4 regions of the Paenibacillus sp. FSL L8-0644 genome follow, and region 4 is predicted to be linked to each of the others. Evidence: a T-box and tRNA genes for the amino acid it is inferred to sense, from the RefSeq annotation. Region 4 holds a T-box; the other regions hold tRNA genes.

Region 1 (7,568 bases), 2.2 Mb from region 4:
AAGGGTTCCTGAGGAAGGTTCGTCCGCTCAGGGTAAGTCGGGACCTAAGGCGAGGCCGATAGGCGTAGTCGAAGGACAACAGGTCGAAATTCCTGTACCACCGTAATCCGTTATGAGCGATGGGGTGACGCAGTAGGGTAGTGACGCGGACTGATGGATGTCCGTCTAAGCAGTGAGGCTGGTGTGTAGGCAAATCCGCACATCGTTAAGGCTGGGCTGTGATGGGGAGCGAAAATTATAGTAGCGAAGGTCATGATCTCAGACTGCCAAGAAAAGCCTCTAGCCAGGAGAAGGTGCCCGTACCGCAAACCGACACAGGTAGGCGAGAAGAGAATTCTAAGGCGCGCGGAAGAACTCTCGTTAAGGAACTCGGCAAAATGACCCCGTAACTTCGGGAGAAGGGGTGCCTCGGTAGGGTGAATAGCCCGAGGGGGCCGCAGTGAAAAGGCCCAAGCGACTGTTTAGCAAAAACACAGGTCTGTGCGAAGCCGCAAGGCGAAGTATACGGGCTGACGCCTGCCCGGTGCTGGAAGGTTAAGGGGAGTGGTAAGCTCGCAAGAGCGAAGCTATGAACCGAAGCCCCAGTAAACGGCGGCCGTAACTATAACGGTCCTAAGGTAGCGAAATTCCTTGTCAGGTAAATTCTGACCCGCACGAATGGCGTAACGACTTGGGCGCTGTCTCAACGAGAGATCCGGTGAAATTTTAATACCTGTGAAGATGCAGGTTACCCGCGACAAGACGGAAAGACCCCATGGAGCTTTACTGCAGCTTGATATTGAATTTGGGTACGATCTGTACAGGATAGGTGGGAGCCGTTGAGCCTTGAGCGCCAGCTTGAGGGGAGGCATCCTTGGGATACCACCCTGATCGTATCTAGGTTCTAACTTGGTACCGTAATCCGGTGCGAGGACAGTGTCAGGTGGGCAGTTTGACTGGGGCGGTCGCCTCCTAAAGAGTAACGGAGGCGCCCCAAGGTTCCCTCAGAATGGTTGGAAATCATTCGAAGAGTGCAAAGGCAGAAGGGAGCTTGACTGCGAGACCTACAAGTCGAGCAGGGACGAAAGTCGGGCTTAGTGATCCGGTGGTACCGCATGGAAGGGCCATCGCTCAACGGATAAAAGCTACCCTGGGGATAACAGGCTTATCTCCCCCAAGAGTCCACATCGACGGGGAGGTTTGGCACCTCGATGTCGGCTCATCGCATCCTGGGGCTGAAGTAGGTCCCAAGGGTTGGGCTGTTCGCCCATTAAAGCGGTACGCGAGCTGGGTTCAGAACGTCGTGAGACAGTTCGGTCCCTATCTGTCGTGGGCGTAGGAAATTTGAGAGGAGCTGTCCTTAGTACGAGAGGACCGGGATGGACGTACCGCTGGTGTACCAGTTGTTCCGCCAGGAGCACCGCTGGGTAGCTATGTACGGAAGGGATAAGCGCTGAAAGCATCTAAGCGTGAAGCCCCCCTCAAGATGAGATTTCCCAATTAGTAAGACCCCTTGAAGACGACGAGGTAGATAGGTTGGGGGTGGAAGTGCAGTAATGCATGGAGCTGACCAATACTAATCGGTCGAGGGCTTATCCTAAGATAAAGCGCAATAAGTTTCGGATCCAGTTTTCAGGGTGTAACCTTGAAGGTATGTAGAAATACATACAACAAGCGCATGGCTATTCATTCACACGATAAGTGATGAACCGAATACCATACGAAAGAATTTACGATGTAAATTCATGTTTGGTGGCGATAGCGGAGGGGTTCCACACGTACCCATCCCGAACACGACCGTTAAGCCCTCCAGCGCCGATGGTACTTGGACCGCAGGGTCCTGGGAGAGTAGGACGTCGCCAAGCAACCCCATAATGGGGATTTTTTTTCGCCTATCAGGCTATTGATTATACATACAAAAATGATTTTTTAGATGGGGCTATAGCTCAGCTGGGAGAGCGCCTGCCTTGCACGCAGGAGGTCAGGGGTTCGATCCCCCTTGGCTCCACCAATATTCCCTGATAGCTCAGTTGGTAGAGCACTCGACTGTTAATCGAGTTGTCACAGGTTCGAGTCCTGTTCGGGGAGCCATGTGGAGAGGTGTCCGAGTTGGCCGAAGGAGCACGATTGGAAATCGTGTAGGCGCCAAAAGCGTCTCGAGGGTTCGAATCCCTCTCTCTCCGCCAGCTCTTAATAATAGATATATGGCCCGTTGGTCAAGGGGTTAAGACACCTCCCTTTCACGGAGGTAACAGGGGTTCGAATCCCCTACGGGTCATAAGCAGTATGGAGGCTTAGCTCAGCTGGGAGAGCATCTGCCTTACAAGCAGAGGGTCGGGGGTTCGAGCCCCTCAGCCTCCACCATTTGAAAAATAAATATTTATTACTGTCGCGGGGTGGAGCAGTTCGGTAGCTCGTCGGGCTCATAACCCGAAGGTCGCAGGTTCAAATCCTGCCCCCGCAATTACTTCAACTAAGGAAGTTTCCTCTGGAACCGTGGTGTAGAGGCCTAACATGCCTGCCTGTCACGCAGGAGATCGCGGGTTCGAATCCCGTCGGTTCCGCCATTTAACTTAATACGCCGGTGTAGCTCAACTGGTAGAGCAACTGACTTGTAATCAGTAGGTTGGGGGTTCAAGTCCTCTCGCCGGCACCATATTGGAGGATTAGCGAAGTGGCCAAACGCATCAGACTGTAAATCTGCTCCCTTACGGGTTCGGTGGTTCGAATCCATCATCCTCCACCAGTTTTACGAGCCATTAGCTCAGTTGGTAGAGCACCTGACTTTTAATCAGGGTGTCGAAGGTTCGAGTCCTTCATGGCTCACCATTATCATTGTATGCGCGTGTGGCGGAATTGGCAGACGCACTAGACTTAGGATCTAGCGTCTTTGACGTGGGGGTTCAAGTCCCTCCACGCGCATCTTGTTTTTGCGGACGTGGCTCAGCGGTAGAGCATCGCCTTGCCAAGGCGAGGGTCGCGGGTTCGATTCCCGTCGTCCGCTCCATTTATTAGTCCCCTTAGCTCAGCTGGATAGAGCGTTTGACTACGAATCAAAAGGTCGGGAGTTCGAATCTCTCAGGGGACGCCATTAACTTCATAAGCCGGTGTGGCGGAATTGGCAGACGCGCGCGACTCAAAATCGTGAGGGAAACCGTGGAGGTTCGAGTCCTCTCACCGGCATCTATTTCGGGATGTAGCTCAATGGTAAAACTCAGCCTTCCAAGCTGGTAGCGTGGGTCCGATTCCCATTACCCGCTTTATATAGATGAAAAAGGAGAGATGGCTTATTTTTATGCCATCTCTCCTTTTTTACTTTTAAACTATTTCTATCGACATTACAAGCAGTAGAAACCCCAAGGCAATCTCCTCCGTTCTTTTGCGTTATTAAGATAGGGCGTACAACTAACGAGGAACGATAGTTAAATAACACTCAATGTTGAGCAGGCGCTTCAAGTCTGCTCTTTTTATTAAACTAACGGACAAGTTAGTTTAAAGTTTACTTCACCAACTCAACACAGAAAGCAAAAAAGTCTGTTGGGAAACTCGACAGACTTTTGCGCTTTAGAAGATGAACTTACCAAGGTTGACTTGTTGGTCCAATTGTAAACTCATTAACGTTCGTATCTTCTGGCTGATCAATCGCGAACGCAACAACATTGGCAACTCGATCAGGTGAAATACCATGTTGTTCATACAATGCAGTTGCACCTTTTAAAGTATTCTTATCTGTGATGGTAGTCAACAATTCTGTATTTATTGCTGCTGGATAGATAGTTGCTGTACGGGTGTTCGTACCTTCAATGAAGATCCCCGATAAACACCTTTGTATTCAGGGGATATCTGATCCAATGCGGTTTGGAACTGCAGCTTAATTTGGATATATAGACCGGTAAACGTGTTATGCTGTCGTGTTAAGTTTCAAAGATTCAAGCAACTAAACGCCCCTTGTTTTATAATGCTCAAAGTCTTCTTTGTAGAACTAGGATCATCCTCGGTTGATTACTCCTAGGGTAAAAGTTATGAACGGTTGACCTTGGCTTCAAAACGCTTTTCCAACTCGTCCCAGTTGGGGGGGGAGGGACCCGTGTCTGTTCCTTCCAAAGGTGAAACACACGGCTCAAAGCTACGATTTCCCCTACGGATCCGTCAACCAGTCGGCTGATCGGCATCCTATGATAAATTTTCGTAAAAAGGCGCATCAACGCCGATCGTTTGCGGATTAGTGATGCTTGCGCGGCCGGCGTTAGCGGATACCGTAAGGCCTCTAACATGCGAAAGCCTTCGTCCATAGCCGCGATCATCTGCCGCAACAACTTGTCGTCCCCGGCGATTTTTTTCATTTGGCGCTCGTGTATAACCGTTACAAAGTTTAGCGCAATTACAGGCACGATATGATTCTTCAGCCATGCATCTATATATTCATGATAGATAGGTATCGTACTCATTTGGTTTATGTATGCGGGTACGCCCCCTTCCGTGCAGAGGGTCTTTCCCAAACAAACATGGACTAACGGCCACCATCATGAATGAAAATATCTTTGGCTTGTGAATCTGAACCTCCTTAATGGAAGTACAGGACACAGGCCGAGAGTTTTTTGGTAGGACATACTCTGAGTCCTTAATTTCCCGACCTCGAGGAACTATAGGCAGTATCGTATTATCTCGCTGGTCGAATATTTAAAGCGGTGTTTGTGAATACCAGTCTATGTGAACACTATTTAACAAACTAACAAATTCGCCATTCAAAATCTTCTCTTGAATCAATTTTGGTATACTATGTGGTAGATAAGAGAATTAATTTGAAGTCTGGCTATAAGGATGTTTCTACAACAACTTGAGAAATGAATTTGATTTTGGTGAAATGCGGAAGCTGTTAGGGCGTAAAGAGAGAATAGGAGGAATGGAAATGTCGTATCTCGTTGATTTTAAAGATGTATCTACGGTTGGTTTAGAGTCTTCACCTGTAGCAGAAGCGCTTGCTGGTTTACGTGCTAATGAAGCCCGTTATTTTATGAACAAGTACAAGTATGAATTTACGGTTGTACCAGCTAGCGAAAGCCAGGAGAGCCTTGATTATGTGAACCGAATTTTGAGAGAAGAACGTGATATTGCGTTTGCGGCTAAACCTTTAGAAACGTCGCGTTTTCAAGTGGAAAATATCCGATTTACCTACGTTTTTTATGAGGATGGTCTTGCAATCAATGTCATGTATACGGTGGATGACCCTAAAAAGCGGGCTGTTGGTTTTAAGCTTTCTGAGGGGATGGAGGTACCAAAGGAGCTAGAAGGGAAGTTTAAGTTTGCTAGGCAGAAGTCTAAACTAGCTGGAACAATTCGGGGTTCGTTTTTTGTAATTAAAGGACAATATTAAAGTAAGCAAAAGCGCAAATGGAGGAATCCAGCACCTTATTCTCTTTGCAAAAAAGTGAAATTAAAGAAAGGGCTATCCCGTAAAAGGATTGCCCTTTTTTGAAAGAATGATGAAAAGCTACCGCTTATCGTATGATTATCAAACAGGAAGATCGCGGGTAGTCTCTGATAAGGAGACTATTTTTTTGAGAACTTGCCTTTTCAGCCAACGCGGTGAACCATACCATAAGTGAAGATGAAAAATTTCCTTGTGCGAAGTGACCTAACAATACGATTAGCCAGAATAGTTTGCTGCGAATGAAGGTAACAACACTTAGTGTGGTATGCACTCGTGTTGATTTTGTTTTAATATCCAAACTTCTATTTCATACATGTTGTTGTTAGTCCATGTCTAGCTTCGCTTTTCTCAAGTGCTTTATTAAGCGGCCCATGATCGATTCTCGGTCTCGTCTCCAATCAGTTGTTGAAGTAGTGAGACTGTTCGAGGTCGTGGATCAGTGCAGGTTGCACAGGCCGCCATCCCAGAAGAATCTACAAGGTGGATCAATCACAGAAATGATTCAACTAACGGGAAACGATATTTGAATTTAGAACAGGGAGCACACTGCCGTGGCAAATGCTCCCTCTTTCATGGAAGTAACGGGCAGTACAGGTTAATACAGTAGCGTTGAAAAATGAAATATAAGGGATTAGGAGGCACGGATTTGCTCGTCTCGAAGTTTGCGCTGGGAACGATGATCTTCAGAGGTAAGAACTTTCCGATGAGTGTGGCGATGGGGGCGCTGAATAAGCAAGATCGTGTAGGTAGGGGGCATTTTCCTTTTTGAAATGACAATTGCCCTATTCCCCGTCCATATACCTAAAAAAGGCAGGGTCGGGGAGTGTCCTATCCTGCCTTCTTGGGTGTTATATGTTTTCTACTGTACTAACTTATCCAATTCTGGCTGCAATTTGGTCCGCAAAACATACAACATGATGGCACCAACAAGGAATGCGACCGCATCCGCAATGACAAGCGACCAGACCACCCCGTGGAAGCCGTTCATTTGATTGGCGATAAACAACACAGGAATCAGAGTAATTCCTTGAATAATTGACATAATAAACGCGGCAGTTCCTTGTGCTGATGCTTGGAAGATCCCGGTAAACAATGTGGTCATTCCTGTAATGAACAAGGATAGGAATGTCACATGTAGAATGTAGCTGCCCATTCCAATTAATTGCGAGTCATTTGTAAATAAACCAATTAAGTGGTCGGAAATCAAATAGACGATGATGCCAAATACGACTGCTAACGCCACAATCACTTTGATCGTAAATCCAATGGTATTCTTCATGCGTAATTTATTCGCTGTGAATGAGAAGGCAATCAACGGCACGACTCCCTCGCATAAGCCCATCAGAATAAACTCAGGAAATTGCAATAAACGTGATGAAATTCCGTAAGCCGCTACTGCCTGATCCCCGTATTCGACAAGAAAATGGTTAAAGATGAGCGACATTGCACCCAAAAAGATACTCATAATAAAGACAGGAACTCCGATTTTGAATACATTGCTCAGAATGTCCTTGGTAGCCTTGAACCATTTTACGGAGACGGTTAAGAATTGGCTCTTATATCCCATATGGAAGGCGTAGAATGCACTCGCAACCAAGTTAGAAATGACCGTAGCAGACGCAACGCCGATCACATCCCAATGGAGCACGAAGATGACTAACGCGTCGAGAATAATATTTATAACAACACTGAGAATCATACCGATCATCGACGTGATTGCTGCGCCCTCCGAACGCACGATATTCTCCAGTGTGAAGAATAATACGACGAATGGTGAGCCAATAAGCATAATCGTGACATAGTCCTTCGTGAATCCGAAGGAGTCAGACGTTGCTCCCAGGCCATGAACGATTGGATTGATCAACGGGAGACCCACGGCCATCACGATAAGACCGAGAACTAAACTGCTGTAAAAGGCAAATGAAGACACATGCTTTACCTCATCATATTTTCTCTCTCCTAGCAAACGGGAGATGAATGTACCGCTACCCATGCCAATCAAATTGCCTAGCGCCATAATGATTGCGAATAACGGCAGGGTCAGTGCGAGTGCGGTTAACATGGCAGTATTGTGAAGTGTACCAAGGAAATAGGCATTCAAGATGGAATAAATGACACTCATTGACGTGCCTAGCATCATTGGTATAGCGAAGTGAGC
Region 2 (7,568 bases), 1.1 Mb from region 4:
TACGGTCGCAAGACTGAAACTCAAAGGAATTGACGGGGACCCGCACAAGCAGTGGAGTATGTGGTTTAATTCGAAGCAACGCGAAGAACCTTACCAGGTCTTGACATCCCTCTGACCGGTCTAGAGATAGACCTTTCCTTCGGGACAGAGGAGACAGGTGGTGCATGGTTGTCGTCAGCTCGTGTCGTGAGATGTTGGGTTAAGTCCCGCAACGAGCGCAACCCTTATGCTTAGTTGCCAGCAGGTCAAGCTGGGCACTCTAAGCAGACTGCCGGTGACAAACCGGAGGAAGGTGGGGATGACGTCAAATCATCATGCCCCTTATGACCTGGGCTACACACGTACTACAATGGCCGGTACAACGGGAAGCGAAGCCGCGAGGTGGAGCCAATCCTAGAAAAGCCGGTCTCAGTTCGGATTGTAGGCTGCAACTCGCCTACATGAAGTCGGAATTGCTAGTAATCGCGGATCAGCATGCCGCGGTGAATACGTTCCCGGGTCTTGTACACACCGCCCGTCACACCACGAGAGTTTACAACACCCGAAGTCGGTGGGGTAACCCGCAAGGGAGCCAGCCGCCGAAGGTGGGGTAGATGATTGGGGTGAAGTCGTAACAAGGTAGCCGTATCGGAAGGTGCGGCTGGATCACCTCCTTTCTATGGAGAATCGTTTCCTGCGATGGAAACATTCAAATTAGCAGGTACATGTACCTGCGACCGGATATTCAATTCGGTTCATCACATTCATGTGAATGAAATGAATATCCTGAACTTACTCACTCGTTGCTCAGTTTTGAGAGCTCAAACTCTCAAGCTTCGACGAATACTTCATTCACACATTCGTGTGGAACCGAAATATTCATCGGGTTTCGCTTCGATGAAGCGAATTGCACCTTGAAAACTGGATACCGAAACGAAATTGCGTTTTAGAATATTCCTTTAAGCTGATCTTGTGTAAACAAGTGAAATAAAGGTAGCAGGTAAGGAAAGATCTTTTGCCTTTGGCAAAAATCATTTCTTATCGAACATCGACATTTTCTTTCTTTGAAAGAAAAGTCTAGGTTAAGCTACAAAGAGCACACGGAGGATGCCTAGGCGCCAGGAGCCGACGAAGGACGTGGCGAACAACGATAAGGCCTCGGGGAGCTGTAAGCAAGCTTTGATCCGGGGATGTCCGAATGGGGAAACCCGGCTGTCTTCATCGACAGTCACTTTCTGCTGAATACATAGGCAGAATAGAGGCAGACCAGGGGAACTGAAACATCTAAGTACCCTGAGGAAGAGAAAACAATAGTGATTCCGTCAGTAGCGGCGAGCGAACGCGGATTAGCCCAAACCAAGGAGCTTGCTCCTTGGGGTTGTGGGACGTCTCACATGGAGTTACAAAGGAACCGGTTAGATGAAGAGGTCTGGAAAGGCCCGCCAGAGAAGGTAAAAGCCCTGTAGTTCAAAACTTGTTCCCTTCGAGACGGATCCCGAGTAGTGCGGGGCACGTGAAACCCCGTATGAATCCGGCAGGACCATCTGCCAAGGCTAAATACTCCCTGGCGACCGATAGTGAAGCAGTACCGTGAGGGAAAGGTGAAAAGCACCCCGGAAGGGGAGTGAAATAGATCCTGAAACCGTGTGCTTACAAGAAGTCAGAGCCCGATCTATGGGTGATGGCGTGCCTTTTGTAGAATGAACCGGCGAGTTACGTTCCCGTGCAAGGTTAAGGTGAAGAGCTGAAGCCGCAGCGAAAGCGAGTCTGAATAGGGCGAATGAGTACGTGGACGTAGACCCGAAACCGGGTGATCTACCCCTGTCCAGGGTGAAGGTGCGGTAACACGCACTGGAGGCCCGAACCCACGCATGTTGAAAAATGCGGGGATGAGGTGGGGGTAGCGGAGAAATTCCAATCGAACCCGGAGATAGCTGGTTCTCCCCGAAATAGCTTTAGGGCTAGCCTCGGAAAGAAGAATCGTGGAGGTAGAGCACTGATTGGGTGCGGGGCCCGCAAGGGTTACCAAGCTCAGTCAAACTCCGAATGCCATAGATTTAGTTCCGGGAGTCAGACAGTGAGTGCTAAGATCCATTGTCGAAAGGGAAACAGCCCAGACCATCAGCTAAGGTCCCCAAGTGTGTGTTAAGTGGGAAAGGATGTGGAGTTGCACAGACAACCAGGATGTTGGCTTAGAAGCAGCCACCATTGAAAGAGTGCGTAATAGCTCACTGGTCGAGTGACTCTGCGCCGAAAATGTAACGGGGCTAAACACACCACCGAAGCTATGGCTTGATGCTTGCATCAGGGGTAGGGGAGCGTTGAATGCGGGTTGAAGGTGTACCGTAAGGAGCGCTGGACTGCATTCAAGTGAGAATGCCGGTATGAGTAACGAAAAGATCTGTGAGAATCAGATCCGCCGAAAGCCTAAGGGTTCCTGAGGAAGGTTCGTCCGCTCAGGGTAAGTCGGGACCTAAGGCGAGGCCGATAGGCGTAGTCGAAGGACAACAGGTCGAAATTCCTGTACCACCGTAATCCGTTATGAGCGATGGGGTGACGCAGTAGGGTAGTGACGCGGACGGATGGATGTCCGTCTAAGCAGTGAGGCTGGTGTGTAGGCAAATCCGCACATCGTTAAGGCTGGGCTGTAATGGGGAGCGAAAATTGTAGTAGCGAAGGTCATGATCTCAGACTGCCAAGAAAAGCCTCTAGCCAGGAGAAGGTGCCCGTACCGCAAACCGACACAGGTAGGCGAGAAGAGAATTCTAAGGCGCGCGGAAGAACTCTCGTTAAGGAACTCGGCAAAATGACCCCGTAACTTCGGGAGAAGGGGTGCCTCGGTAGGGTGAATAGCCCGAGGGGGCCGCAGTGAAAAGGCCCAAGCGACTGTTTAGCAAAAACACAGGTCTGTGCGAAGCCGCAAGGCGAAGTATACGGGCTGACGCCTGCCCGGTGCTGGAAGGTTAAGGGGAGTGGTAAGCCCTTCGGGGCGAAGCTATGAACCGAAGCCCCAGTAAACGGCGGCCGTAACTATAACGGTCCTAAGGTAGCGAAATTCCTTGTCAGGTAAATTCTGACCCGCACGAATGGCGTAACGACTTGGGCGCTGTCTCAACGAGAGATCCGGTGAAATTTTAATACCTGTGAAGATGCAGGTTACCCGCGACAAGACGGAAAGACCCCATGGAGCTTTACTGCAGCTTGATATTGAATTTGGGTACGATCTGTACAGGATAGGTGGGAGCCGTCGAACTTTGAGCGCCAGCTTGAAGGGAGGCATCCTTGGGATACCACCCTGATCGTATCTAGGTTCTAACTTGGTACCGTGAACCGGTGCGAGGACAGTGTCAGGTGGGCAGTTTGACTGGGGCGGTCGCCTCCTAAAGAGTAACGGAGGCGCCCCAAGGTTCCCTCAGAATGGTTGGAAATCATTCGAAGAGTGCAAAGGCAGAAGGGAGCTTGACTGCGAGACCTACAAGTCGAGCAGGGACGAAAGTCGGGCTTAGTGATCCGGTGGTACCGCATGGAAGGGCCATCGCTCAACGGATAAAAGCTACCCTGGGGATAACAGGCTTATCTCCCCCAAGAGTCCACATCGACGGGGAGGTTTGGCACCTCGATGTCGGCTCATCGCATCCTGGGGCTGAAGTAGGTCCCAAGGGTTGGGCTGTTCGCCCATTAAAGCGGTACGCGAGCTGGGTTCAGAACGTCGTGAGACAGTTCGGTCCCTATCTGTCGTGGGCGTAGGAAATTTGAGAGGAGCTGTCCTTAGTACGAGAGGACCGGGATGGACGTACCGCTGGTGTACCAGTTGTTCCGCCAGGAGCACCGCTGGGTAGCTATGTACGGAAGGGATAAGCGCTGAAAGCATCTAAGCGTGAAGCCCCCCTCAAGATGAGATTTCCCAATTAGTAAGACCCCTTGAAGACGACGAGGTAGATAGGTTGGGGGTGGAAGTGCAGTAATGCATGGAGCTGACCAATACTAATCGGTCGAGGGCTTATCCTAAGATAAAGCGCAATGAGTTTCGGATCCAGTTTTCAGGGTGTAACCTTGAAACAAATGCTTAATATTCCCTGATAGCTCAGTTGGTAGAGCACTCGACTGTTAATCGAGTTGTCACAGGTTCGAGTCCTGTTCGGGGAGCCATATGGAGAGGTGTCCGAGTTGGCCGAAGGAGCACGATTGGAAATCGTGTAGGCGCCAAAAGCGTCTCGAGGGTTCGAATCCCTCTCTCTCCGCCATAATTCATTTGTAGCATGGCCCGTTGGTCAAGGGGTTAAGACACCTCCCTTTCACGGAGGTAACAGGGGTTCGAATCCCCTACGGGTCATAAAAATATCATAAAAAAACTTGCAATAAAAATTTTATTATGGTATAATATGAAAAGTGTTTCGGTGTGGAGGCTTAGCTCAGCTGGGAGAGCATCTGCCTTACAAGCAGAGGGTCGGGGGTTCGAGCCCCTCAGCCTCCATCATTTGAAAATTTAATATTTATTATTGTCGCGGGGTGGAGCAGTTCGGTAGCTCGTCGGGCTCATAACCCGAAGGTCGCAGGTTCAAATCCTGCCCCCGCAACCAATTAAAAATTATTATGGAACTGTGGTGTAGAGGCCTAACATGCCTGCCTGTCACGCAGGAGATCGCGGGTTCGAATCCCGTCAGTTCCGCCATTAGTATTATAACGTGTAATGAAGAGCCTTATTATAAGGCTCGGTAGCTCAGTCGGTAGAGCAGAGGACTGAAAATCCTCGTGTCGGCGGTTCGATTCCGTCCCGAGCCACTTTTAATTGAATATTTTATGTGCCGGTGTAGCTCAACTGGTAGAGCAACTGACTTGTAATCAGTAGGTTGGGGGTTCAAGTCCTCTCGCCGGCACCATTTTTGGAGGATTAGCGAAGTGGCCAAACGCATCAGACTGTAAATCTGCTCCCTTACGGGTTCGGTGGTTCGAATCCATCATCCTCCACCAGTTTTATAGGGGCATAGTTTAAAGGTAGAACAACGGTCTCCAAAACCGTTGGTGTGGGTTCAATTCCTGCTGCCCCTGCCAATTATTCATTACTTGCGGCGGTCGTGGCGAAGTGGTTAACGCACCGGACTGTGACTCCGGCATTCGTGGGTTCAAGCCCCATCGGCCGCCCTTTACTTATTGGGGATTAGCCAAGCGGTAAGGCAACGGACTTTGACTCCGTCATGCATAGGTTCAAATCCTATATCCCCAGCCATCTTTATGCGGACGTGGCTCAGCGGTAGAGCATCGCCTTGCCAAGGCGAGGGTCGCGGGTTCGATTCCCGTCGTCCGCTTTGTTACACTCTGGCGCCATAGCCAAGTGGTAAGGCAAAGCTCTGCAAAAGCTTTATTCCCCAGTTCAAATCTGGGTGGCGCCTCCATAATTGAATACGCCGGCGTGGCGGAATGGCAGACGCGCTCGACTCAAAATCGAGTGGGAAACCGTGGAGGTTCGAGTCCTCTCGCCGGTATTAACTAAAAGAGTTCATTAGAGACATTCTCTAGTGAGCTTTTTTTATTTGAGCTTTAGTACCCCACTCATTGCTTGAGCTGAAGACACCTTTGAGTTGTATTCCAAATGCGAATAAATATTTGCCGTTGTTGCATAATCGCTGTGGCCTAACCATTCCTGAACTTCTTTCATGCTTACCCCTAATACATCTACATAAATATACTCCAGGTATTCAAGACAATAAGAATTGTCAGAAGATAAGCGATAGGATTCCTGTTATTCCTACATACGAATCAGAAGCTCATAGAACGTGTCCACCAGTGGCAGATTACCGGATAGAGTAGCCGCTTTTACTCTTACAGCATATCTTCGTTTTCAACCGCGAGTGCTTGTCCTTCCATATGATAATTCTTCCTGGCTTCCTGAAGCAAGATTTCGGCTCTTTTCTTGGTTCCTTTTATCTTAAGCCCCGTAGGGATCCATTTTGGTTATCGTTTACCATTCTCATCTTTACAGTTAGGCGGATGTCCCGTTACGCTTTCTCCTCTTCCAACAACTCCAGAGGGTGAACCCGATCCTTTTTCAAATACCGGTTGAGCTTCGGAATGGATTTGCTACAAAAGTGGTAGCTGAATCCGCCGATGGATTGCTTTAGCGCCCAGAAGGTACATTTGTTTTTGAACCGGGCGGTATAAAGTTCGATGATCTAGGTCGCCTCCAGTGTCAGATCGGTGCTGGCTAGAATGGAGCATCGCCTGTTCGGATTCACCAGCAAAAACCACAGTTTTTGGTTACTCTTTGGCCCCATAACATATCCAGACACAGGTAACTGACGGATTATTCATTGCCATACATGCTCACGATAGCGTACTCAAACGCGGCGATACAGCTTTAAAACAGCTCGGCCAAGCACCACCTTCGTCCTCTTTTTACGGTAGCGACCCCAGTCTGTGGCAGGTGTACCATGACGTTCATAGGCAACGGTATTGGACTTGGCTTCGGTTACCAGATCCATCCGGATGCTGCCGAATTGGTTCCATTGTTCAACCCCCGCAAAGCAGGATTGATCAGAGGTATTTAAAACTATTTCCGGGACGTGCCCTAGTAAAAACACAGCATGAGGCCTATGACAATGACAACAAACCCGTGAAATGCGACTTCAAAATTACGTCACATTCAACACAATTGATATTGATTATCAATATCAATTGTGTTAATATAATTTTGTTTACTAGTGAACAAAAAAATCTAATGGAGACACTGAACTTGGTCTGCAACTACTACAAGAGAGGGGAGATTGGGAAATTGGAGTTTCAAAATCATTTTAAAGGTCATCTTTACGAGCAATATATTAAAATGCTACATCTGAATGAACTGTATACTGAACAAGAATTTAACTCGTTTCGGCAACAGGCCAGAAAGTACCAGATTGACATGCTTTCCAACAATATTACTAGTGTGCACGTTATTGATTGCATTGGTGATTATGAACCGATAAATCATACCGGGATTGTGGAGAAGATGGGGTTGTCCAAAGCTAGCATTACTAAAATTAGTGCAAAGCTGCTGGAAATGGGCTTCATTATGAGAAGTCAACTGAACAGCAATCGTAAGGAGATTTACTTTAGTTTAACGGATAAGGGAAGACACGTTTATCATTTGCATAAAGAAATGCACAAAGAAAAAGAAGAAAGGTTTTACCAATTCATTGAATCCTATTCAGAGGTTGAGCTGCAGACTATTGGAAAATTTATGAGTGATTTGGTGGCGCGTGCCGAAGAATACTCCGAAGGGAAGTTTACGATAAATGACGACATTAAAGATTGAGGAATTAAGATCCAAGATTGAAGGGAAAGAAATTTTAAAAGGGCTCACACTGGAGATTCATGGCGGAGAGATTCATGCGATTATGGGGCCTAATGGGACGGGAAAAAGTACATTGGCTTCAGCTTTAATGGGCCATCCCAAATATGAGGTTACTGGCGGTAAGGTGACATTGGACAATGAAGACCTTCTGGAGATGGAGGTGGATGAGCGTGCCCAGGCAGGCTTGTTCCTCGCAATGCAATACCCAAGTGAAATTGCTGGCGTGACCAACTCGGATTTTCTCAGAAGTGCCATCAAT
Region 3 (6,750 bases), 3.0 Mb from region 4:
AAGAACTCTCGTTAAGGAACTCGGCAAAATGACCCCGTAACTTCGGGAGAAGGGGTGCCTCGGTAGGGTGAATAGCCCGAGGGGGCCGCAGTGAAAAGGCCCAAGCGACTGTTTAGCAAAAACACAGGTCTGTGCGAAGCCGCAAGGCGAAGTATACGGGCTGACGCCTGCCCGGTGCTGGAAGGTTAAGGGGAGTGGTAAGCCCTTCGGGGCGAAGCTATGAACCGAAGCCCCAGTAAACGGCGGCCGTAACTATAACGGTCCTAAGGTAGCGAAATTCCTTGTCAGGTAAATTCTGACCCGCACGAATGGCGTAACGACTTGGGCGCTGTCTCAACGAGAGATCCGGTGAAATTTTAATACCTGTGAAGATGCAGGTTACCCGCGACAAGACGGAAAGACCCCATGGAGCTTTACTGCAGCTTGATATTGAATTTGGGTACGATCTGTACAGGATAGGTGGGAGCCGTTGAGCCTTGAGCGCCAGCTTGAGGGGAGGCATCCTTGGGATACCACCCTGATCGTATCTAGGTTCTAACTTGGTACCGTGAACCGGTGCGAGGACAGTGTCAGGTGGGCAGTTTGACTGGGGCGGTCGCCTCCTAAAGAGTAACGGAGGCGCCCCAAGGTTCCCTCAGAATGGTTGGAAATCATTCGAAGAGTGCAAAGGCAGAAGGGAGCTTGACTGCGAGACCTACAAGTCGAGCAGGGACGAAAGTCGGGCTTAGTGATCCGGTGGTACCGCATGGAAGGGCCATCGCTCAACGGATAAAAGCTACCCTGGGGATAACAGGCTTATCTCCCCCAAGAGTCCACATCGACGGGGAGGTTTGGCACCTCGATGTCGGCTCATCGCATCCTGGGGCTGAAGTAGGTCCCAAGGGTTGGGCTGTTCGCCCATTAAAGCGGTACGCGAGCTGGGTTCAGAACGTCGTGAGACAGTTCGGTCCCTATCTGTCGTGGGCGTAGGAAATTTGAGAGGAGCTGTCCTTAGTACGAGAGGACCGGGATGGACGTACCGCTGGTGTACCAGTTGTTCCGCCAGGAGCACCGCTGGGTAGCTATGTACGGAAGGGATAAGCGCTGAAAGCATCTAAGCGTGAAGCCCCCCTCAAGATGAGATTTCCCAATTAGTAAGACCCCTTGAAGACGACGAGGTAGATAGGTTGGGGGTGGAAGTGCAGTAATGCATGGAGCTGACCAATACTAATCGGTCGAGGGCTTATCCTAAGATAAAACGCAAAAGAGTTTCGGATCCAGTTTTCAGGGTGTAACCTTGAACGTATGTACAAGTGACATACAACAAGCGCATGGCTATTCATTCACACGATAAGTGGTGAAGCGAATAACCGTACGGAAGAATTTGCACAGCAAATTCATGTTTGGTGGCGATAGCGGAGGGGTTCCACACGTACCCATCCCGAACACGACCGTTAAGCCCTCCAGCGCCGATGGTACTTGGACCGCAGGGTCCTGGGAGAGTAGGACGTCGCCAAGCGATATCCTTTAGAGGATGATAAATTTTTACATGTTAGGGCCTTTAGCTCAGCTGGTTAGAGCGCACCCCTGATAAGGGTGAGGTCGGTGGTTCGAGTCCACTAAGGCCCACCACTTCTAGAATAACAAAAAGATTGGGGCCATAGCTCAGCTGGGAGAGCGCCTGCCTTGCACGCAGGAGGTCAGCGGTTCGATCCCGCTTGGCTCCACCAATATTCCCTGATAGCTCAGTTGGTAGAGCACTCGACTGTTAATCGAGTTGTCACAGGTTCGAGTCCTGTTCGGGGAGCCATATTTTGAATATTTCTGACTTTTATATATTAAGGTGGCGGCGTAGCTCAGCTGGCTAGAGCGTACGGTTCATACCCGTGAGGTCGGGGGTTCGATCCCCTCTGCCGCTACTCGGAGAGATACCCAAGTGGCTATAAGGGGACCCTCTGCTAAGGGGTTAGACTGCGAAAGTGGTGCGAGGGTTCGAATCCCTCTCTCTCCGCCATAAATTTATTGAGACCAGAACTTATTTTGCAAGGCCCGTTGGTCAAGGGGTTAAGACACCTCCCTTTCACGGAGGTAACAGGGGTTCGAATCCCCTACGGGTCATAATATGGAGGCTTAGCTCAGCTGGGAGAGCATCTGCCTTACAAGCAGAGGGTCGGGGGTTCGATCCCCTCAGCCTCCACCATAAGAAAATTTGAGAAATGCTTTTTAATGTCGCGGGGTGGAGCAGTTCGGTAGCTCGTCGGGCTCATAACCCGAAGGTCGTAGGTTCAAATCCTGCCCCCGCAATTAATTTCCTATTGGAAATGTCTCTGGAACTGTGGTGTAGAGGCCTAACATGCCTGCCTGTCACGCAGGAGATCGCGGGTTCGAATCCCGTCAGTTCCGCCATTTTAGCTTCATATATAATTGGCATATATAGTGCGGATTATATGATGTAGTAATAAAATTTAATATGGCTCGGTAGCTCAGTCGGTAGAGCAGAGGACTGAAAATCCTCGTGTCGGCGGTTCGATTCCGTCCCGAGCCACCTTTCAAGTGGGAAATGAGTAATGTGCCGGTGTAGCTCAACTGGTAGAGCAACTGACTTGTAATCAGTAGGTTGGGGGTTCAAGTCCTCTCGCCGGCACCATTTTGGAGGATTAGCGAAGTGGCCAAACGCATCAGACTGTAAATCTGCTCCCTTACGGGTTCGGTGGTTCGAATCCATCATCCTCCACCAGTCTTTTCATAATCATATGGCGGTCGTGGCGAAGTGGTTAACGCACCGGACTGTGACTCCGGCATTCGTGGGTTCAAGCCCCATCGGCCGCCCTTTATTCTTAATTTATTGGGGATTAGCCAAGCGGTAAGGCAACGGACTTTGACTCCGTCATGCATAGGTTCAAATCCTATATCCCCAGCCATTAAGAGCCATTAGCTCAGTTGGTAGAGCACCTGACTTTTAATCAGGGTGTCGAAGGTTCGAGTCCTTCATGGCTCACCATTTATAATTATTTTGCGGTCGTGGCGGAATTGGCAGACGCGCACGGTTCAGGTCCGTGTGGGCTAACCCCCCGTGGAGGTTCGAGTCCTCTCGACCGCACCATATTTTGCGGACGTGGCTCAGCGGTAGAGCATCGCCTTGCCAAGGCGAGGGTCGCGGGTTCGATTCCCGTCGTCCGCTCCATTATCCATACGGCGCCATAGCCAAGTGGTAAGGCAAAGCTCTGCAAAAGCTTCATCCCCAGTTCAAATCTGGGTGGCGCCTTGACTACTCATTATGGAATTTAATATGCGCCCTTAGCTCAGCTGGATAGAGCGTTTGACTACGAATCAAAAGGCCGGGAGTTCGAATCTCTCAGGGCGCGCCATTTCTTAAAAAAATGTATAATGTCGGGATGTAGCTCAGCTTGGTAGAGCACCTGGTTTGGGACCAGGGGGTCGCATGTTCAAATCGTGTCATCCCGATACTGTTTTGCGGGTGTAGTTCAATGGTAGAACTCCAGCCTTCCAAGCTGGTAGCGTGGGTTCGATTCCCATCACCCGCTTTTTGCTATAGCGGATTCTTGTTGCCTCAGTGGTGACACCTTATAAATAAAGAGAGCCTGTCTGGGGACAGAGCTCTCTCTTTTTTTGTATTTATCCTCATGTAATCCACAATGTGTTGATTATCCATAATCTTCGGTATCGGTGTATTCGTTCTGATCATACAACTGGCATACACCGATAACCGATCTAGTGGACAGTTTTTACACGGGAATGGTCAGCTGGATGGAGGTTCCCTCGTCTGGAGCAGAGGTTATGCTCATAAATCCCCCTACCCCTCTAGCTCGTTCTTCCATACTGAACAATCCAACTCCCTCTCCTTGGGACTTTCCAGAGAATCCAATGCCTTTATCCCGAATGGTCACTTGTATCATTTCATTTTGATCCTCAACGTCGACATATGCCTCTGCTACATCTGCGTATTTGGCTACATTCGTTAACGCCTCTTGTACAATCCGATAAATTGCAATTTCCTTGCGAATATCAACCCGTTTACGTAGATTGCATTGAAAATGCACCTCAATCCCGTAATGAGAACAGAAGTTTTCAATATAGGTTCTTATGGCTGGGACGACACCCAGATCATCCAGAACTGAGGGACGAAGTTCCCACGCTAGACCACGAACATCTTTGATGATGTCGGTCACCTGCGAACGGAGATTCTCCAGAGTAGCACTAGGTTGTTCGGCAAGTTGGCTATCCAATTGGATAATAAGTGAAAATAAGCTTTGCCCTATCCCATCATGCAGCTCTCTTGAAAAGCGTTTACGTTCTTCTTCCTGTATTTGCATGACTTGTGTCATCATAGACTGAAGTTCAGCTTCTACTCTCTTCAGTTTAGTGACCTCATTGCGGATCGCTAAGTACTGATAGGGTTTACCTTCCTCGTCCATAAACGGAACGATCGTAGTATTCACCCAGTAGTAGCTGTTATCTTTAGCACGATTACGTATTTCTCCTTGCCATACCTCACCTGAACGGATCGTAGTCCACAGGTTTTTCATGAAGGCGGGGGTATGATAGCCTGAATTAATGAGACGATGATCCTGACCGATCAGCTCTTCACGACTGTATTGCGAAATCTCACAGAACTTGTCGTTTACGTACTGAATAATACCTCGATGATCGGTCAAAGCAACGATGGAAGACGTATCTAGGGCAAATTTCAGATTGGATAATTGGTGGAGTGAGTTACGCAGCGCATGAAGAAAAGGGGATTCTGGTATATAAATTTCCAGATCATTCAGCAGTTTATCGGTTGATTCACCAAAGGCATGCTGCAGTAAAGGGTTAGAAGGTTCATTCATAATGGAGTAGCCCCTTTTTTAGTGCGAATTTGACTAGCTCAGGTCGTGTTTTCAAGTTAAGCTTCTCCATAAGATTGCTTTTATGGGACTCTACGGTTTTGACACTAATCACCAGGTGCTCGGCAATTTCCTTGTTGGCATATCCTTTGGCTACCCAGGATAGAATCTCTTTTTCCCGCTCAGACAAGGATTCATAGGGTCCGGCTATGCCTTCCTGTTTGATTTTGTCCAGATATTCACTCATCAGTCGTTTGGTTGCATTCGGGTACAAATAGGCACTACCTTCGGCCACAGACTGGATGGCAGCGAGTAACTCCTCGTGAGGTGCGCTTTTTAAAATATATCCGGATGCTCCAGCTTGAATGGCTCGGAACAGATATTCTTCATCGTCATGCATCGTTAAAATAAGGACTTCTGTATCGGGCAGCTGTTTTTTTAATTCAGTGGTTGCTGTGAGACCATCTTTTCCAGGTGGCATGCTAAAATCCATGAGCACAACATGAGGTTGTAGCTCCAATGCCTTGCGGATTGCCTCATCCCCGTCTGCTGCATCTCCTACTACCTTAATACCGTTTTTGCCGTCCAATAGGGCCATGAGGCCAGAACGTACGACAACGTGATCATCCACTACTAGTATACGAATCAATTTGTCATCCCCTCGAACGGTAAAAAACCGTACGTTTTGTCATAATCATAGCAAATTTTAGGGATTTCAATCAACAAAGATAGTTAGGGACAGCTATATCAAGTATCTGATGAGGATCATTATCTATAGAAACATTGTTGAGCTATGGAGTGAGAGGGTAAGCACATAGTTGGCTAAGGCGTTGAGCTACTTGAGTAGCCTCGGCTATATCAGACTCTGTGAACATCCTCACATCACGATTACCAAGAAGCAGCACACCGTTGGGCAGATCCCCTGTGCTGGAAAAGGGAATGGCAACAGCAGAGTGAAGCTGCTCGGCCAGCATTAGTGCACATTCCTGACGCAGACGTATACTACCTGATAGCAGAGCACTTACAGTTACGGTACGTCCCAAGCGAACAGCCATACCGGCAATACCATGGCCAATCTTAAAAGAAATAAGGCGATAGCGATTGCTTCGGCTACCAGAGGCGTAATACCAATGCAACTTACCACCTGACTTAGACATAAATGCAAGGGCAGTGAGATCACCATAAATAGTATCTCTCAACTGGTTCAGTTCTTTTCGCATTTCATCCGTTATTTGTAGCATAGAAGACACATCCTTTTTCATAACCAAACTATATCTCTAGTTCATTGTAGTTTCGACAGTTGCAAAAGTAGATCGGGGAACCCCCTGATCTATAGGCGCAGGAAACACTGACTTTTCATCTGGTCGGATAAGGAGTAGGGAAATGGTCGATAAATGGGGCGTTAGCTTACTTCAGAAGTGATATTTATCACAGCAAATCAGGGAGTAGGAAGGTATAAAATCAGGTGTTCTCCCGATAACAACCCAGGCGTTAAAACATTATGATATAGATATCAGGTAAACACGAGGAGGACGCTAACATGCAAGCCACTTGTATGGAACGGTTTGGGGACGAAGCGGAACGCACGGGAATTCAGATTTATTTGACAGATGAGCATTTTGATCTGCTAAAAGATATTATGTCCTGGAAGAAGGTAAAGGCAGGCGTTATGCTTTTCCGAGAGGGCGATGATGCAGAGCAGCTTTATTATATACATTCAGGTCATGTCAAACTTCGTAAATCGACAGAAGATGGTAAAGAACTGATTCTGACCATTCAGCATCAAGGCGACTTAATTGGGGAATTTAGCGGGATAGATGGAGAAGAGTATAGTTGCACTGCGGAAACAGCCGATGTGTGTGAGTTAGGCGTCGTGCTTGTTAAGGATCTGGAGTCGCTCTTGTCCAAAAATGGGGAAATGGCA
Region 4 (7,568 bases):
AACTGCTCTCTTAAAAATCTGCTCAGGCGTATATTGTCGATCCAGTGCACAACCACTTAACACACCTATTACAAGCAACACACCACAAACCTGCATCATCCATTGCTTTTTCCAATGCATCCCATCATCCGTCCTATCCTGAACATAACTGTACTCATGAGCAATAATCCTGCTTCAAGCCAGTTATGCTACCTGGTTCACTTCATCGTGTTATCCCTATAGTTCAATCATACACACGATATAGCTACGTTTAGGATTACCTGTCCGCAATGGGTTATACAAGACAAAAAGAGAACATTCCCTAGGAATATTCTCTACACATTGGCTACATGATCAACAACTATTCGATTGCGTCCTTCATTTTTTGCTTCGTACAAGGCCATATCAGCCCTATAAAATAAAGATTCAATACTGATCTGCTCGTCCAGCCAGTTCCATTCAGCAATCCCGCAAGAAACAGTCACCTGAGGCTCAGTTTCATGCTGTACGCGGTAACGTATTTTTTCTGCATATCCGAGCGCTTGCTGTACCCCCAGCTGCGGTAAATAAATGGCAAGCTCCTCGCCGCCCCATCTCGCACATACATCCTCATCGCGAGTCGCCGAACGAACGATATTGCTGACGCTTTTCAAAATTTCGTCACCCGTCTGATGCCCATGCGTATCATTCACCTGTTTGAATTGATCAATATCTACCAAAATAAGAGATCCACAGAAATCCTTTTCCTGATGTTGCTGAATGATTTGGTCCACATAATGACGTACATACAGACCTGTTAACATATCCATATTAGCCAACCGCCGCACCTCAGCGTGCAGCATAGCATTGGTTACCGCCAACCCGATATGAGGGGCTAGCATTTGCAACATTTTGTAATTATCGTAAGAGAAAAAGTGCGGAAGCTTGCTGGACAATAGTATAACCCCTTTAGGAGTACCGCTGGTCTTCATAGGTACAGCCATCAAAGACTGGGAGTGCGTCGCATCCATAAAATGAGAGGATATCTTCCCATCCTTTCTATAGTCCGACACAATCACTGGTTCCCCTGTTAAGCGTATTAGTCCAGCAAATCCATCTTCAAGAGGGTAACTTTCCAGTCTTAAGCTTTCCACATTACTCGACATGACCTTAAAACAGTTTCCATCCTGGTCAAGCTGTACAATACAACAAAAGTCCGCCATGAACATTTTTAATAACTCCTGCACGGCAAATTCAAATATTTCATTTAACTTCAGGCTCTGATTCAAGCGCTGAACCAGTTCATTAATGAGACGCAATTCATGGATAAGTACATTCGATTGCTCAAGCAGCTTTGCATTTTCAAATGCGGTGCCAGCCGTATCCGCCATCATGGCAATCAGCTCTACATCCACTTTTTTCATACTATCCGCGCCCGATGGAAGAATCATATGGAAAACACCGTATACGCCCTGCTTACCACGTAATGGGATGCCGATTTCAGTTATTTCATCTTGTGTACCGACAGGCTCATTCACAGCCATTTGCCCTTTCATAAATGCACGGACGCATACATCTTCGTCCCGTTCATGCAGCAGTAAAGGTTTGACCTGCGGATTGCGACTATGTCGATCCTGACTCATATACAAGGTGATATCTACATGGGGAAACAAATAGGCGATGCTCCCGAATACCTCATCCAGCACGCCTTCTACGTCAATTTTGTCATGCATCCGTTTTACAATCTGAAATAAAATAGAACGGCGTCTACCTTCACGATCGCTTCGATTCCGCATCCCAAGGACATCTTCCATAAATATGTACTCAAACTTCGTGTAAAAGCAGGATTTAAAATGTAAAGCAGCTGATAACAATGTGTCCAGATTTGGGACAGAATGTTGAGCAGGCCGTGTAAAACGAAGAGCGGCAAAGGGCTCGCTCTTGTAATTACGGCATAGTATGGGAACCATATACACAAACGAAAGGCTTCCATCACGAAGTTTGCGCTGGCTCACTTCCATCTCTCTAGATATGCAACAACGTTCGACCAAATCCAAATCCTCGTCATCATCTTCTTTTTTACCAGCAACACGAACACCTATAAAATTAAAAACAGCAGTATATTCTTCGTTAATCCAGGATATACCATTGCCCTGTTGTAACCAACTCCGATATCCTTGAACAAGCAGCTGGTTAATATAGGGGAAATCATAGGGTGTCATATCCATGTTCTGGAGCCAGGCAAAAGAAGTATATCCTTTATCATCAAACAGCGGAGCACCGCTAGCCTGGACCGTTTTACTGTCAAGCATTTGCTGATCCGTTGTTGAAAATTCCGACATATTAAGGCGCTCCTTCACAGCAAAATTAGCTGTACCAAGACAGCGGCTATACACCACTATAGCTCATAATATGATCTATTTTACTCCCAACTCTAGAAATTTGCATCCATTTTCCAGAAATTCGTCCCACTTTTTTAGTTCTAAAGCCCTATCGACAAAATTTGACGTTTTCATTCTTTTTCTCTTCTTGACATTGTCCTACTCTTACATGTAGTATATATTATTGAAAAAGACTGTACGGCAGAACTATCTACTGTGCGGATCTTAAATTTTGGGCGTAACAGTTTGTGTCACCCTCATCTTTTTTGTTGCTGACAGGACAGCGGCTGAACTTTTCTGTCAGTAGTGCGTCTCACCTTAATAGGTAGCGCCGAACAAATTGGAGCGCAAAGAGAGCCCCAACTCAAATTTTAATTATGAAGGAGTTAACTCTATAATGGCACGTTACACTGGTCCTAAATTTAAATTGAGCCGTCGTCTCGGTATTTCCCTGAGCGGCACAGGTAAAGAATTGAAACGCCCTTTCCCTCCGGGACAACATGGTGCAAACCAACGGAGAAAAATCAGCAACTACGGTATGCAGCTTCAAGAGAAACAAAAGTTGCGTCACATGTACGGCTTGGGTGAAAAACAATTCCGTACCCTGTTCAACAAAGCTCAACACATGCACGGTATCGCTGGTGAAAACTTTATGTTCTTGCTGGAAAGCCGCCTGGACAACCTTGTATTCCGTCTTGGCTTTGCTAATTCCCGTGCAGGCGCACGTCAATTGGTAGCTCACGGTCACGTTACTGTGAACGGTAAAAAAGTTGACATCGCTTCTTACCAAGTAAGCCCTGGCGACGTGATCGGTCTTCGTGAAAGAAGTCGTTCCCTGTCTTCCATCAAAGAAGCTTTGGAAAACCGCAACCACTTGGTAGCTTACCTGGAGTACAATGACGCAGCTCTGGAAGGTAAATTCATTCGTTTGCCTGAGCGTGGCGAATTGTCCCAAGATATCGATGAAAAACAAATCGTCGAATTCTACAACCGCTAATCCCTGCATTAGCACCAAAAAGCACCCGAATTTATTCGGGTGCTTTTTTTATATTCCTTATGATCGAGCCTGAGAGTTTTATTCAATGGGGATGTATACTTTCATGCTCAAATGATCTGGATAGGAGGAATTCATCACGTCCGTAATTTCAAAATCTGGTCCCTCCCTCCGTTCAAAATTAGAATTAGGAAGCCATGTGCCATAGATAAAGTCTCGTATATTCTGAACCCGTCCATCTGAACCCGAAGCGTCAAACTCAGCATACTTCCCTGCTGGAATCTCCATATATATGAAACCCTCTGCCAGTTCATTTGACTCTTTTTCAACTGCCTCGCCCACCACAAATGAAAATGCACCATTGTCTTCAAATCGACAGGCAACCCCATATGACATTCCCGGTGCGATCTTGTTCGGGATACACATAAAATATTCATTGGCTCCAAAGTGCCCATAAAATCCTGGAATTTCTTTATAGTGCTGCTCATTATTCAGATTTGTTTTATATTCATACCCTATAATTTTGGTCGTTTCGAGCTGCAATATCACTGGCTTGTTCACATCCAAATCCCCCTTCGTATTTTTTTGATAATCCAGAAAATTAATTTTGCTTTGTCCAGGAAGCTCAATATCACTGTTACGATATTTCCCAGGGGTGATCCCAAAATTCTTTTCAAAAGCGCGGGTAAAGGCTTCTTGCGAGTTGTACTGAAACTCAATAGCAATGTCCAACACTTTTTGATTGGATTGTTTTAGCTGTTCAGCCGCCTCGGACAATCTTCTCCTTCTTATATACTGTTGAACCGTAAAACCCGAAATGGCCTGAAAAACCCGCTGGAAATGAAAAGCTGAAAAGCATGCCTGTGAAGCAATATCGGCAATTTTTAGATCCTCCCGGAGATTCAATTCAATAAACTCAATCGCACACTGAATTCGTTTAAAATAGTCCATATAATCCTTCCCCACACTCGTAATTGTTCTGATTATCGATCCTACACCCAAATTGTGCAACCCACGTTTTCATTATGTATAACTCTTCACCTACATGTTTGATTATTTGTGCTAAGTTTACCATGACTTTTCACTTGGCAGAAATAAAAAAGCAACGCTGAGATCGAGACAATCTCAGCGCTGCTTTTGAATATATTTTCATTATCCAAGCTTGATTTTAGCAAATTTCCGTTTACCTACCTGCACAATGTCGCCTTCCTTCGGCGTGTATGCTTCGTTCACATCGGTCCATTTCTCTTCGTTAATTTTGACCGAACCCTGCTGAATACTGCGCTTGGCTTCACCGTTAGATGCTGCAAAGCCCAGATGAGTCAGCAACTGGATCACACGAATGACACCTTCTTCTAACTGATCAGCCGTCAAGGTGAACTCTTCAATATCGTCAGGCAGCGCGCGCTGCTGGAATACGGTCACAAAATGCTGCTTCGCTGCTTCCTCTGCTTCTTCACCATGGTACATGCGCACTAACGTTCCAGCCAGCTTCATTTTGGCATCACGTGGATGCACTGAGCCGTCCTTAACACCTTTCGCCAGCTCTGCCAACTCCTCGTTGTTGATATCCGTTGCAAGCTCAAAATATTTCAGCATCAGCTCATCAGGAACGGACATGGATTTTCCGTATATTTCGTTCGGCTCCTCATCAACACCAATGTAGTTCCCCAAGCTTTTACTCATCTTCTGAACTCCATCCAGCCCTTCAAGCAATGGTAAAGTAATAGTAGCCTGTGGCTCAACTCCGTATTCTTTTTGCAGGGTTCTACCCATCAGAAGATTAAACTTCTGATCCGTTCCCCCTAATTCAATATCGCTTTGGAGAGCCACGGAATCCATGCCCTGCATCAGCGGGTAAAAGAACTCATGGATGCTGATCGGCAATCCGTTTTGGTACCTTTTTGTAAAATCATCCCGTTCCAACATACGGGCAACCGTTACTTTGGCCGACAGGGTTACTACATCAGCAAAAGACATTGGCCCTAACCATTCGGAATTGTAAAATACCTTTGTTTTTTCAGGATCGAGAATTTTAAAAATTTGTTCCTTGTATGTTTGGGCATTGCGCTGTACATCTTCCTCAGTCAGTTGCTTACGAGTCTCCGATTTACCTGTCGGGTCACCAATTCTGCCTGTAAAATCTCCGATAATCAGTTGTACTTGATGGCCTAATTCCTGGAACTGGCGCAGTTTGTGCATAACAACCGTATGTCCGATGTGAATGTCGGGAGCAGATGGATCAAGGCCCAGCTTAATTTTGAGTGGCTTGCCGCTAACGACCGATTTGATCACCTTACGCTTCAGCTCATCCTCCGGTACAATTTCCGCTACACCCCGCTGTATCACCTCTAGCTGTCGTTCTACCTCTACCTGCTGCTCCGGCTTCAATTCTTCCCACTTCATCCTGTATACCTCCTATTTTTCATCCAAAATATTACATATTAGACAAACCAAAAAGCCCCTTTCATCCCAAGGGACGAGAAGGAGCTACTCGCGTTACCACCCTAATTAAAGAAACGCATGTCAAAGACAGACATTTCTTTCACTTCATTCCTATAACGGGCCTACACCCGGTACTGGATTACTATGGTGCTTCGCAAACCTGCAAAAGCTTTCCATTCATCCAGACAGCTCCAGACGGTAATTCAAAGGAGGGACGCTACCGATTCACACCACCCATCGGCTCTCTGTACAACGTGAATCCGCCTTCTACTGAAGTCTTTCTCTGCTTTTCACGATATTTACTTTGACCTATTTATAACACACTGCTTTTATGTAGTCAACGACACCAAAAGACAGGCTTTTTAGCATATGGGTTCATTTTGTAATTTTATGCTATAATAATGGCTGTTATAAAGGAGGAAGACTTAATGGTTGAAGAAAAAAACAATGTATCAGAGCCAAAGCCTTCCCGCTTGCGGACAACCATGCGAAGGCTCGGCCGTGTCATAAAGTGGGTCGTCATCATCGGTTTTATGGGGGCACTATTTGCAGGAGGGGCGGCCGCCGGCTATGTTGCTTCTATTGTAAAAAGCGAACCCGTGCGTTCCAGATCCATGATCCTACAGGAAGTAGATAAGAATGCAATTACAGGCTTCGCTTATTTCAATGATGGCTCTCCCATCGGACAACTCCGGACAGAAGAAGATCGAAGACCTGTCACGTTTAAGGAGATTCCACAACTCGTCATTGACGCAGTCATTGCCATTGAAGATAATCATTTTTACGAGCATAAAGGTGTCGATCTATCGGGAACACTGCGTGCTGTGAAGCAAAAGGCACTGCATGAATCCGTACAAACCGGGGGTAGTACCCTCACCCAGCAGCTTGCGCGTCGTGTCTTTCTAAATCTCGATCGCACGGATGATCGCAAGGTCAAAGAAATTTTGCTGTCTCTGCGCCTTGAGCGCTTCCTAAGCAAGCAACAAATTATTACGGCCTATCTTAATAAAGTACCTTTTGGTAACGGTTCAAGCGGTTACAACGTCTTTGGCATTAAAGCAGCGGCCAAAGGTATCTTTAATGAGAATGATCTGAACGAGCTTAATATAGCCCAGGCTGCCTATCTGGCAGGTTTGCCACAGCTTCCTTCTTCCTATTCTGCTTACAACGGTAAGGGTGAGTTTAATGAAGCTGGCTTTAAAAGAGCCATCAACCGCCAGCACCTGGTGCTCAGTCGAATGCTGGAGGAGAACAAAATCAATAAAGCACAGTATGATGAAGCGATGGCTTTTGATATCAAAAAATCTCTCGCACCACGTACTGTTAAGGCTTATAACACCTATCCATATCTTATGATAGAAACAGAACGACAAGCTGCGCAGGCACTCATGTCTGTCACCAATCCGGGTCAAGCAGCTAATGCCAGTGCAGATGCCAAAACCAAGGACGATAATGATTTGCTCAAAGAAGCTGAACAGCAGCTTCGCACAGGCGGTTATATGGTGTACACCACCATTGATAAGAGCGTATACAAATCTATGCGTCAAATTGCAGAAAATAAGAATAACTTCTCTGCCACTAGTAAAACCAAGGGTGACGAACAAGCAGCGGCTATTCTGATTCAGCATAAAACAGGCGCCATTCTTGGAATGATGGAAGGTCGGGACTTCCAAAAGGAGCAGATGAATTATGCCACCCAGATGGTTCGTCAGCCGGGTTCGGCAATGAAACCGATTGCTGCCTATCTCCCTGCATTGGACAGCGGTCTTGTGCAGCCTGGTAGTATCGTG

The links. The T-box of region 4 lies ahead of tyrS (tyrosine--tRNA ligase). A T-box ahead of a tRNA ligase gene usually reads a tRNA of that ligase, here a tRNA-Tyr.
Region 1: it encodes a tRNA-Tyr, which carries the amino acid that the T-box ahead of tyrS (tyrosine--tRNA ligase) is inferred to sense. The anticodon was not compared.
Region 2: it encodes a tRNA-Tyr, which carries the amino acid that the T-box ahead of tyrS (tyrosine--tRNA ligase) is inferred to sense. The anticodon was not compared.
Region 3: it encodes a tRNA-Tyr, which carries the amino acid that the T-box ahead of tyrS (tyrosine--tRNA ligase) is inferred to sense. The anticodon was not compared.

The regions. Positions count from the first base shown of each region.
Region 1 covers NZ_JBBOYN010000001.1:1,210,236-1,217,803, forward strand. Annotated here, with positions in the region: rRNA gene NSS94_RS05415 (23S ribosomal RNA) at 1-1,579, shown strand, start outside; rRNA gene rrf (5S ribosomal RNA) at 1,728-1,844, shown strand; tRNA gene NSS94_RS05425 (tRNA-Ala) at 1,915-1,990, shown strand; tRNA gene NSS94_RS05430 (tRNA-Asn) at 1,995-2,070, shown strand; tRNA gene NSS94_RS05435 (tRNA-Ser) at 2,074-2,165, shown strand; tRNA gene NSS94_RS05440 (tRNA-Glu) at 2,186-2,257, shown strand; tRNA gene NSS94_RS05445 (tRNA-Val) at 2,268-2,343, shown strand; tRNA gene NSS94_RS05450 (tRNA-Met) at 2,370-2,443, shown strand; tRNA gene NSS94_RS05455 (tRNA-Asp) at 2,470-2,546, shown strand; tRNA gene NSS94_RS05460 (tRNA-Thr) at 2,560-2,635, shown strand; tRNA gene NSS94_RS05465 (tRNA-Tyr) at 2,640-2,725, shown strand; tRNA gene NSS94_RS05470 (tRNA-Lys) at 2,733-2,808, shown strand; tRNA gene NSS94_RS05475 (tRNA-Leu) at 2,821-2,901, shown strand; tRNA gene NSS94_RS05480 (tRNA-Gly) at 2,912-2,986, shown strand; tRNA gene NSS94_RS05485 (tRNA-Arg) at 2,994-3,070, shown strand; tRNA gene NSS94_RS05490 (tRNA-Leu) at 3,083-3,162, shown strand; partial or broken gene NSS94_RS05495 (oxidoreductase) at 3,557-3,781, opposite strand; partial or broken gene NSS94_RS05500 (IS110 family transposase) at 3,796-3,961, opposite strand; gene NSS94_RS05505 (hypothetical protein) at 3,942-4,427, opposite strand; gene NSS94_RS05510 (hypothetical protein) at 4,889-5,353, shown strand; gene NSS94_RS05515 (hypothetical protein) at 6,027-6,179, shown strand; gene NSS94_RS05520 (MATE family efflux transporter) at 6,270-7,568, opposite strand, start outside.
Region 2 covers NZ_JBBOYN010000001.1:4,454,291-4,461,858, reverse strand. Annotated here, with positions in the region: rRNA gene NSS94_RS20380 (16S ribosomal RNA) at 1-656, shown strand, start outside; rRNA gene NSS94_RS20375 (23S ribosomal RNA) at 1,060-3,987, shown strand; tRNA gene NSS94_RS20370 (tRNA-Asn) at 4,053-4,128, shown strand; tRNA gene NSS94_RS20365 (tRNA-Ser) at 4,132-4,223, shown strand; tRNA gene NSS94_RS20360 (tRNA-Glu) at 4,241-4,312, shown strand; tRNA gene NSS94_RS20355 (tRNA-Val) at 4,381-4,453, shown strand; tRNA gene NSS94_RS20350 (tRNA-Met) at 4,483-4,559, shown strand; tRNA gene NSS94_RS20345 (tRNA-Asp) at 4,575-4,651, shown strand; tRNA gene NSS94_RS20340 (tRNA-Phe) at 4,689-4,761, shown strand; tRNA gene NSS94_RS20335 (tRNA-Thr) at 4,784-4,859, shown strand; tRNA gene NSS94_RS20330 (tRNA-Tyr) at 4,865-4,950, shown strand; tRNA gene NSS94_RS20325 (tRNA-Trp) at 4,958-5,031, shown strand; tRNA gene NSS94_RS20320 (tRNA-His) at 5,049-5,121, shown strand; tRNA gene NSS94_RS20315 (tRNA-Gln) at 5,132-5,206, shown strand; tRNA gene NSS94_RS20310 (tRNA-Gly) at 5,214-5,285, shown strand; tRNA gene NSS94_RS20305 (tRNA-Cys) at 5,298-5,372, shown strand; tRNA gene NSS94_RS20300 (tRNA-Leu) at 5,384-5,462, shown strand; gene NSS94_RS20295 (hypothetical protein) at 5,507-5,635, opposite strand; gene NSS94_RS20290 (hypothetical protein) at 6,315-6,458, opposite strand; gene NSS94_RS20285 (MarR family transcriptional regulator) at 6,749-7,270, shown strand; gene sufC (Fe-S cluster assembly ATPase SufC) at 7,251-7,568, shown strand, end outside.
Region 3 covers NZ_JBBOYN010000001.1:402,885-409,634, forward strand. Annotated here, with positions in the region: rRNA gene NSS94_RS01710 (23S ribosomal RNA) at 1-1,230, shown strand, start outside; rRNA gene rrf (5S ribosomal RNA) at 1,382-1,498, shown strand; tRNA gene NSS94_RS01720 (tRNA-Ile) at 1,535-1,611, shown strand; tRNA gene NSS94_RS01725 (tRNA-Ala) at 1,634-1,709, shown strand; tRNA gene NSS94_RS01730 (tRNA-Asn) at 1,714-1,789, shown strand; tRNA gene NSS94_RS01735 (tRNA-Met) at 1,825-1,898, shown strand; tRNA gene NSS94_RS01740 (tRNA-Ser) at 1,902-1,993, shown strand; tRNA gene NSS94_RS01745 (tRNA-Glu) at 2,026-2,097, shown strand; tRNA gene NSS94_RS01750 (tRNA-Val) at 2,104-2,179, shown strand; tRNA gene NSS94_RS01755 (tRNA-Met) at 2,210-2,283, shown strand; tRNA gene NSS94_RS01760 (tRNA-Asp) at 2,309-2,385, shown strand; tRNA gene NSS94_RS01765 (tRNA-Phe) at 2,452-2,524, shown strand; tRNA gene NSS94_RS01770 (tRNA-Thr) at 2,551-2,626, shown strand; tRNA gene NSS94_RS01775 (tRNA-Tyr) at 2,631-2,716, shown strand; tRNA gene NSS94_RS01780 (tRNA-His) at 2,736-2,808, shown strand; tRNA gene NSS94_RS01785 (tRNA-Gln) at 2,826-2,900, shown strand; tRNA gene NSS94_RS01790 (tRNA-Lys) at 2,905-2,980, shown strand; tRNA gene NSS94_RS01795 (tRNA-Leu) at 2,995-3,082, shown strand; tRNA gene NSS94_RS01800 (tRNA-Gly) at 3,089-3,163, shown strand; tRNA gene NSS94_RS01805 (tRNA-Cys) at 3,174-3,244, shown strand; tRNA gene NSS94_RS01810 (tRNA-Arg) at 3,271-3,347, shown strand; tRNA gene NSS94_RS01815 (tRNA-Pro) at 3,371-3,444, shown strand; tRNA gene NSS94_RS01820 (tRNA-Gly) at 3,454-3,524, shown strand; gene NSS94_RS01825 (PAS domain-containing sensor histidine kinase) at 3,726-4,829, opposite strand; gene NSS94_RS01830 (response regulator) at 4,822-5,475, opposite strand; gene NSS94_RS01835 (GAF domain-containing protein) at 5,618-6,067, opposite strand; gene NSS94_RS01840 (Crp/Fnr family transcriptional regulator) at 6,367-6,750, shown strand, end outside.
Region 4 covers NZ_JBBOYN010000001.1:3,365,987-3,373,554, forward strand. Annotated here, with positions in the region: gene NSS94_RS15245 (hypothetical protein) at 1-120, opposite strand, end outside; gene NSS94_RS15250 (sensor domain-containing diguanylate cyclase) at 315-2,300, opposite strand; gene rpsD (30S ribosomal protein S4) at 2,737-3,336, shown strand; gene NSS94_RS15260 (AraC family transcriptional regulator) at 3,415-4,284, opposite strand; gene tyrS (tyrosine--tRNA ligase) at 4,486-5,739, opposite strand; T-box leader at 5,806-6,071, opposite strand; gene NSS94_RS15270 (transglycosylase domain-containing protein) at 6,207-7,568, shown strand, end outside.